4 regions of the Peribacillus sp. QJM3NY_7 genome follow, and region 1 is predicted to be linked to each of the others. Evidence: riboswitches for the same ligand, from Rfam matches in the RefSeq annotation. Region 1 holds a riboswitch; each other region holds the start of a gene.
What was found. A riboswitch is a leader RNA that binds a small molecule or an ion and turns the genes downstream of it on or off. The one in region 1 is predicted to bind S-adenosylmethionine.

Region 1 (2,206 bases):
ATTAATGACATCATGTCCTTGCTCCGTGATTGCATTGACTTTTGCGACCAGTGAAGCAAAAAACTGCTTGGGCAGGTCCTGAAGCAGTCCGGATTTTTCGAATTGCACCATTTATACACCTTCTCTGAAATTTCTTGAAATTCTAGTCACAAATGATATATGTTTATCGTAGTCTTGTAAAGCATTTTTTACATGTGGGGGGTTTAAACGATGAAGTGGAAAATAGCTTGTATTCAAATGGATATAGCTTTCGGGCAACCAGATATCAATTTTCAGGTTGCAGAACAATGGATGGAAAAAGCAGCTCGGTCCGAACCCGATATCGTCATATTACCAGAGCTTTGGACAACCGGATACGACTTGACCAGGCTGAATGAGATTGCTGATCAAGAGGCAGAAAAAACGATTGAATTTCTTAAAACACAGGCACAGAAACACCAGATTCACATCATCGGAGGTTCCATTGCGAAAAAAACAAGCAAGGGAATCTATAACACCATGATCATCATCGATAAACACGGAAAGCTCATTAAAGAATATGATAAGCTTCACTTATTTCAATTAATGGATGAACATCATTTCCTGCAGCCAGGTGAAAAAGATGGTTTATTCACCCTTGATGAAAAAATATGTGCCGGGTTCGTTTGTTATGACATTCGTTTCCCAGAATGGCAGCGAGCCCATACCGTTCAAGGCGCGGAAGTTCTATTCGTTACGGCTGAATGGCCAAAGCCGAGACTCGATCACTGGAGAGCTTTATTGATAAGCCGTGCCATCGAGAACCAAGCCTATGTTGTAGCCGTTAATCGTACAGGTTCGGATGTCAATAATATATTTGCGGGCCATTCCTTGATTATTGATCCATGGGGGAATATCATAAGTGAAGCCGGAGAAGGAAACGAACTATTGACAGGCAGCTTGGACTTCAACAAAGTTACGGAAGCACGTAACAAAATACCTGTATTCGAAGATCGCCGTCCTGATTTTTATTAATTTACCCATTGACAAACTATTTAAAAAGTTGATATTATTTTCCCGAAGATTAAAATTTCAGAAAACATTTACTCTTATCAAGAGCAGGCTGAGGGATAAAGGCCCTATGAAGCCCAGCAACCGACTGTAATACCATTGTGAAATGGGGCGGATCTTCCGCCGGATTATTGAATCCACAGAGCACGGTGCTAATTCCACCAGAATTCATTTTCTGGAAGATAAGAGGTCCGAAGCCAAAACTTCTGCCTCTTTCTATATGAAAGAGGCTTTTTTATTCTTATTTTGAATCTGGAGGGGAAAAGAATGACTCAAAACCATTCAAATTTTAAGAGATTGACAAACGAAACAGCTATAACTCTTGCAAAAAAACTTGGCTTGGTCAATGCGGATGCAAGTTTGAAATGTAATGAAATCGGCGATGGTAACTTAAATTATGTTTTTCATATTACAGACACGGTCACAAACAAAGGTCTAATAATAAAACAAGCGGTCCCTTATGCCAAGGTACTTGGTGAAAGCTGGCCGCTGACATTGAAAAGGGCAGCCATTGAAGCGAATGCGCTGATTCATTTCAGAAGTTATTGCCCCGAATTCGTACCGCAAGTCTACTATTCGGATGAACAGCTTGCCATCACAGTCATGGAGGATTTATCGCACTTGAAAATCGTTAGAACAGGATTGATCGATGGCGATTCATATCCATTGCTTTCACAACATATTGGTGAGTATGTTGCGAAGACGGCATTTTATACATCCGATTATCATTTAGAACCCTCTTCTAAAAAGGAGGTGGCCCGACATTTCACGAATCCCGAACTCTGCAAAATCACTGAGGTCTTTATTTTCACGGATCCATTTTTTGAGGAACTCCCTGGAGATTTCGAGGTGGAATTGAAAGATGCCGCCCAAAAAATATGGAATGATCAAGAAGTGATACTTGAGGTCGCCAAGCTGAAGCAAAGCTTTGAAACCGAGCAGGAAGCCTTGCTTCATGGAGATTTACATACTGGAAGTATATTTGCAAGTGTAACTGAAACAAAGGTTATTGATCCGGAATTCGCTTTTTATGGGCCAGTTGGTTTTGACCTTGGTCAATACACCGCCAATCTTCTCTTTCAGGCAGTCACACGCAATGGCGCTGGAAAGGAAGAGATTTTCACGCTCCTTCATGAATTTTGGAATGCCTTTGAAGAAACTTACACCAAATTATGGG
Region 2 (2,206 bases), 1.7 Mb from region 1:
AACGGTCAACTTTAGTAGCATCCTTACCAGAGAATGCACCGCCGCCGTGACGAGCGTATCCGCCGTAAGTATCAACGATGATTTTACGTCCAGTAAGACCAGCATCCCCTTGAGGTCCGCCGATTACGAAACGGCCAGTCGGGTTGATGAAGTACTTAGTATCTGCATCGATCAACTCGGCTGGAACGACAGCTTTGATCACATGTTCTTTTAGATCGGCTTGAATTTGTTCAAGCGTAATTTCTGCATCATGCTGTGTAGAGATGACGATTGTATCTACACGTACAGGACGGTTATTCTCATCATATTCCACGGTTACCTGTGTTTTACCATCAGGGCGTAGGTAAGCAAGAGTTTCATCTTTACGAACTTGAGCCAAGCGGAATGAAAGTTTATGCGCCAATGAAATCGGAAGCGGCATAAGCTCTTCTGTTTCATTACAAGCGAATCCGAACATAAGACCTTGGTCCCCTGCACCGATTGCATCGATTTCTTCATCTGACATGTTTCCTTCACGAGCTTCCAATGCTTTATCGACACCAGCTGCGATATCGGCAGACTGCTCATCAATGGAACTCAAAACGGCACAAGTTTCAGCATCGAAACCGTATTTCGCACGTGTATAGCCAATTCCTTTAACCGTATCACGAACGATACGCGGGATATCCACGTAAGCGGACGTTGTAATTTCACCAGCAACAAGTACAAGACCTGTAGTTACACTAGTTTCACACGCAACACGTGCATTTGCATCCTTAGCTAGGATAGCATCTAAAATGGAATCTGAAATCTGATCACAAATTTTGTCCGGATGGCCCTCTGTAACAGATTCAGAAGTAAATAGACGTTTCTTTGACATCATATTTCCTCCTTGGAAGTTAGTATGTTGTAGGCATAAGCCTGATTTTTACGGAACTCGTTTCCCTCATTAGTTTCAACTATAGACACAGAATTACTTATAAAAAACACAAAAACCTTCCCTGGCAAATGAGGAAAGGTTTAAAATTCTGTCTTCTATCCTTTCACTCTTATCGTTCAAGGGTTTTTTACCTTGCTCAGGTTAGCACCATCACCACTATTCCTTGAAGACCTTCGCTTTATTTTCGGCGATCGATCTTGGAGTCAAGTTCAATATGGCAGGTTGCTGGGTTTCAAAGGGCCTGTCCCTCCACCAACTCGGGATAAGAGAATCCGTACAATTTAAGATATTATCGTATCTGGCTGGAACTTGTCAATGCTTTTCTAAAAAGAACATTTCCACCCAGAATGGCGTTCATTTGAAAAAACATGTTGATACTAAGTCCTAGAGGGGTTTACAACGCAAAATACGAATAGGAATATTGTAAATTTCCATTAATAATAAAGTATTGAACATCGAAAAGGAACGACACCCTGACTTTCCTATTACTTACTTACTTCCTATTTAAATAAATTTTTCCTCATGAAAGTATATGCGATCATCCTGACTCGGTTCCTGCCGGATTAAAATGATTAATGCGGCTAGCTGAAAATAATCACAAATTAAAAGAAATAGTATAGACTAATTAAATGAATGTGTTATACTAATTGTAATCTAAAAACTCAAACAAAGGAAGGTACCTCATATATGAATTCTGTAGATGTTTCTAATGAGTTACACCAATTATTAACAGGAAACAATGTGCAAACTCAACTATCAGTTCCTCAATTGGTCGAAAAAGTACTAAGCAGAAATGAAGGCGTTTTAACATCAACCGGCGCGGTAAAAGCTGAAACTGGCAAATATACTGGTCGTTCACCTAAAGATAAATATATCGTGGAAGAAGCATCAGTTAAAGATAAAATCGATTGGGGTCCAGTGAACCGGCCGATTTCCGAAGATGTGTTCAATAAACTATATAATAAAGTAGTTGACTACCTAAAAGCAAAAGAAGAGATTTTTGTTTTTAAAGGTTTCGCTGGTGCAGACGAATCATCACGTCTTCCCATCCGTGTTGTTAATGAATATGCTTGGCATAACCTTTTCGCCCATACTTTGTTCATCCGTCCAAACGAAGAGGAACTGAGAGGTCACGAAGCTGAATTCACGATCGTTTCTGCACCTAACTTCAAAGCGGACCCAGAAGTGGACGGAACTACATCCGAAACGTTCATCATCGTATCATTTGAACGCCGTACGATCCTGATCGGCGGAACGGAATATGCAGGAGAAATGAAAAAATCGATC
Region 3 (2,206 bases), 1.9 Mb from region 1:
TGAAAAGGCCTGCTCTCTTTTTCATTTGTACAGTGGGTGAGTTGCGCACATAATTCGTGAGATGGAGTGATGACATGGAGTGGGGCGAATTCGATAAAGTGATCATTGTAGAAGGCAGTTCCGATAAAAGAAAAGTTGCCTCCGTTTTAAATGAAGATGTGGAAATAAGATGTACGAATGGGACCATATCATTAACTAAGCTGGATGAATTAGTGGATGAATTGATGGACCGTGATGTTTATCTCCTTTTTGACGCAGATGAATCAGGAGAAAAGCTGCGGAAGCAGTTCCGAAGGGAAATGCCGGAAGCGAACCACCTGTATATTAATAAAATGTACAAAGAAGTGGAGAGCTCACCCGAACATCATATCGCAACTGTGCTCCTATCTGCCAATATGAATGTGAAAATGAAATTTTTAAGTCAAAGGGTGAACGACTAATTGATGCAGGAATGGAAAGAAGAAGAGTGTAAGCTTGCTGTTGAAAATGGGGAAACCTTTTGCTTATATTTATATACACCTTTATGCGGAACCTGTCAGGTGGCCTCCAAGATGCTGACGATATCCTTGGAGCTTTTCCCCGAATTGAAGGCAGGCAAAATGAATATGAACTATATCCAAGCAATTGCCGAATCATATGAAATCGAAAGTGTTCCTTGCTTATTGCTTTTCAAAGAAGGGCAGCTGCACAAAAAAATATATGCCTTTCAATCCGTTCCTTATTTGTACGGATTGCTTAAGGAAATCAGTTAGGAAACCAATCAGAACCGCGGTTGGTTTTCTTTGTTGCTGACATTTGAATGAGAGCAGGAAATAAACAAAGAATATTCTAACAATTCATTGACTGATTTAATCTAAAATGCTATATTTTGAATTAAGTAATGGCAGAATTTAATAGTTCTTATCAAGAGTGGCGGAGGGACTGGCCCGACGAAGCCCGGCAACCGGTATAAATTTTTATATACGGTGCTAATTCCAGCAGAGTGTTGGCTCTGGTAGATGAGGTGTGTTCTTGAAACCTCTTCTTATTGAAGTGGTTTTTTTGTTTATAAAAAGCCAGATTTCATATAAATCCAACTAAATCCATAGAAAAAGGTGAAATTAAATGTCAGAGAAAAAGTTACGTTTTGAAACATTGAGTGTTCATGGCGGTCTGCAAGCTGATGAAACAGGTGTCCGTGCCGTTCCTATCTACCAAAGCAATGCATACTTGTTCAAGGACACCAACCATGCAGCAAATTTATTTGGCCTGAAGGAGAATGGCTATATATATTCACGGCTTCATAATCCCACGGTCAGCGTTTTTGAGGAAAGAATGGCCTTATTGGAAGGCGGTATCGGCGGATTGGCAACGGCAAGCGGAATGGCCGCCATCTCACTTTCAATCCTGAATATTGCTGCTGCAGGGGATGAGATTGTTTCAGCCTCTACATTATATGGCGGTACGTATAACCTTTTCGAAAACACTCTTCCTAAATATGGGATCAAAGTGAAGTTCGTTTCTCCCGATGACCCTGAGAATTTCAAAAGGGCGATTACACCAAGAACTAAAGCCATTTTTGCTGAAACGATCGGAAATCCAAGTTTGAGGGTGCTCGATATTGAAGCGGTAGCGGAAATCGCCCACGAAGCCGGCATACCTTTAATCATTGATAATACCTTCGCGACACCATATCTTTGCAGACCAATTGATTTTGGAGCGGATATTGTCATCCATTCCGCTACAAAATGGCTTCTTGGAAATGGAACGACGCTAGGCGGTGTCATCGTGGATGGAGGGAAATTCGATTGGAACTCGCCGAACTATCCTGGCTTCACGGAGCCTGACCCAAGTTACGACGGTCTGGTATACGCCGAGGCAGTTGGCCCTGCCGCATTCATAACGAAAGCCCGGGTCCAGTTACTCCGTGATTTGGGCCCTGCGCTAAGTGCCCAAAGTGCATTCCAGTTTACGCTTGGACTTGAAACGCTGCATGTAAGAATGAAAGAGCATCTATCAAACACCAAGTCTGTCATTCAATATTTAAAAAACCATCCTGCCGTGACCTGGGTTTCACATCCTGGTGATGAGGAACATCCCGATAAAGCCCTTGCGGATAAATATTTGCCAAAGGGAGCTGGATCTGTCGTCACATTTGGGATTCAAGGTAATCGCGAAGCTGGGGCAAAACTTATCAATTCGGTGGAATTATGGTCCCATGTGGCGA
Region 4 (2,206 bases), 1.8 Mb from region 1:
TGAGGGGTGAAGTGGAGTTCAGGCGCCTTGAGCCATTGTAAGATTTGCAACCTGGATTCATTGGATAATGCTTTAAATATCTCGATTGTTTTCATACATTTCATTATATCGAGAATTATCGATATGTCAAATGGTTTTATCATTCATCGTTATTCATAAATAGTAAAACTTGATACCGTTATCTAAAGAGTCATTAAAGGAATGGAAGTGTATTATTGCAAGAACCTAATCGGCTCCCATATCAGTGCGGGCCGATTAGGTTGTTCAAATCCTGTAAATCAGAATTAAAGTCTCCGCTAAATAATCATTCCCATACTTCTTTCGCTACATCAACGACGAATTTCAGCTTTTCCCATTGCTGTGCTTCGGTTAGCTTGTTGCCGTGATGGGTGGAGGCGAAGCCGCATTGAGGGCTTAAGCATAATTGTTCGAGCGGAACGAAGTGCGATGCTTCTTTAATGCGTGCCTTAACAGCTTCCTTGTCCTCGATTTCTCCATTTTTTGAAGTGACGACACCCAGTACGACCCGTGCACCGCCATTTGGAATGTATTCCAATGGTTTGAAATCCCCTGAGCGTTGATCATCATATTCCAAGAAGAATCCATCCACTTTTTCTTTTGCCAATAAAGTTGGGGCGATACGGGCATAGCTTCCTTCAAACGCCCATGTCGACTGGTAGTTTCCGCGACATAGATGGGTAGTGACGATAAGGTCTTCTGGTTTGCCTTCCAATGCTCCATTAATGACCCGAAGTGCAAGATCAATTAATTGTTCCCTCGTATATTTTCCATCTTTGAACTGGAAATCCGGAGCTGAAAGTCTGGCAATATATACATCATCCAATTGAAGATAACGCACACCTGCTTCATAAAAGGCTTTCAAAGCATGCTGATAGGCGTTGATGATATCATTTGCATAGTCTTCAATATCAGGGTAGACGTCTTCATTATGAATGCCTGCAGCAAATAATTGATTCGGACTGGGGATGGTTTGCTTGGCAACGGCACGTCCGTTCACGATTTTGTTCAATTCAATGAAATCACGAATGAAGGGATGTTCAGGGTTGAATGAAACCTTCCCGGTATTGCGAACATTATATCTCTCTGTTTCGACACCATCGAATGTGAGGCCTTTTTCAGTTACATATCCCTCGATGCCATTTAAATGTTCGAGGAAGTCAAAGTGCCACCATGTTCGTCTGAATTCACCGTCCGTAACTGCCTCTAAACCAACTTCGATTTGTTTATCGACGATCCGATTGATTTCTTCAGTTTCAATTTCACGAAGCCTCTCAGCTGAAATGGTACCTTCCTTAAAGTCCTTCCTGGCAATATGTAAACGTTCCGGTCTTAATAAACTTCCGACGTGGTCCGCCCTGAATGGTGCTTTCGTTAATGTGATTGACATGTTGATTCCTTCTTTCCTTTTAAAAATAAAAAACCTCTTCTTAAAAATAAGAAGAGGTGTTGGTAACAAAGCTATATACTCTTCTTATCTTCAAGTTTTTACACTTCTGGAATTAGCACAGTACAAGATCGGTCTGTTGCTGAGGCATCAAAGGGCCAGTCCCTCCACCTCTCTGGATAAGAGTTGTCTATTAAATTAACTATGACTATACAGGTAGTTTTTACGAAGGTCAAGGGGTGGAGCTGGAATATTTCGAATATACCGTTTATTAATCCGGGCTGAAATGTTAACGGCATCAGGGAGTCCGGCATATGCTTTGAGTGGGGAGGGAATGCAAGGATGAGTCCATTCAAAAATGGCATACCGATTACGGTAACTGATGCCATGATAGAGAGAATCATAAAAATGAAATCATCTGATCAGGATATTAAAGTCGAAATTAAGCCAAAGCATATTGTGCTTTCCGGAACGATGGAAGTGAAAAAAATGATGTTTAAGAAAAACGTGGCTTTCCGAATTACATTAAAACCGGTTCATGTGGAAAAAAGAACGATTTCATTTGAATTAGTCGAAATGGAACCAATTGACAGGGATTTCATCAACAAAAGGATATTTAACAGACCGCCATTTTTTGAATATGAAAAAAGAGCGATCAAAATGAATGTTAATGCTTGGAGCATCGTGAGAAAAATTCCCATTGGCACAATTAAATCGTATGAACTCGTCGAAGGTGCATTGAAAATGAAACTCTCTTTATGATTCAAGGGGATATTTTACATATATCCTTTGCTGCAATCT

Region 2: linked by a shared signal. The riboswitch ahead of metK (methionine adenosyltransferase) and the one ahead of mtnK (S-methyl-5-thioribose kinase) in region 1 are both predicted to bind S-adenosylmethionine.
Region 3: linked by a shared signal. The riboswitch ahead of AC0VX1_RS24795 (O-acetylhomoserine aminocarboxypropyltransferase/cysteine synthase family protein) and the one ahead of mtnK (S-methyl-5-thioribose kinase) in region 1 are both predicted to bind S-adenosylmethionine.
Region 4: linked by a shared signal. The riboswitch ahead of AC0VX1_RS24045 (5-methyltetrahydropteroyltriglutamate--homocysteine S-methyltransferase) and the one ahead of mtnK (S-methyl-5-thioribose kinase) in region 1 are both predicted to bind S-adenosylmethionine.

The regions. Positions count from the first base shown of each region.
Region 1 covers NZ_CM149663.1:3,166,675-3,168,880, forward strand. Annotated here, with positions in the region: gene AC0VX1_RS15085 (pyridoxal phosphate-dependent aminotransferase) at 1-111, opposite strand, end outside; gene AC0VX1_RS15090 (carbon-nitrogen family hydrolase) at 211-993, shown strand; SAM riboswitch class I at 1,065-1,218, shown strand; gene mtnK (S-methyl-5-thioribose kinase) at 1,297-2,206, shown strand, end outside.
Region 2 covers NZ_CM149663.1:4,910,299-4,912,504, forward strand. Annotated here, with positions in the region: gene metK (methionine adenosyltransferase) at 1-862, opposite strand, end outside; SAM riboswitch class I at 1,026-1,188, opposite strand; gene pckA (phosphoenolpyruvate carboxykinase (ATP)) at 1,607-2,206, shown strand, end outside.
Region 3 covers NZ_CM149663.1:5,112,005-5,114,210, reverse strand. Annotated here, with positions in the region: gene AC0VX1_RS24805 (toprim domain-containing protein) at 75-440, shown strand; gene AC0VX1_RS24800 (thioredoxin family protein) at 444-752, shown strand; SAM riboswitch class I at 898-1,005, shown strand; gene AC0VX1_RS24795 (O-acetylhomoserine aminocarboxypropyltransferase/cysteine synthase family protein) at 1,105-2,206, shown strand, end outside.
Region 4 covers NZ_CM149663.1:4,971,726-4,973,931, reverse strand. Annotated here, with positions in the region: gene AC0VX1_RS24050 (ArsR/SmtB family transcription factor) at 1-95, opposite strand, end outside; gene AC0VX1_RS24045 (5-methyltetrahydropteroyltriglutamate--homocysteine S-methyltransferase) at 305-1,408, opposite strand; SAM riboswitch class I at 1,490-1,591, opposite strand; gene AC0VX1_RS24040 (hypothetical protein) at 1,748-2,167, shown strand.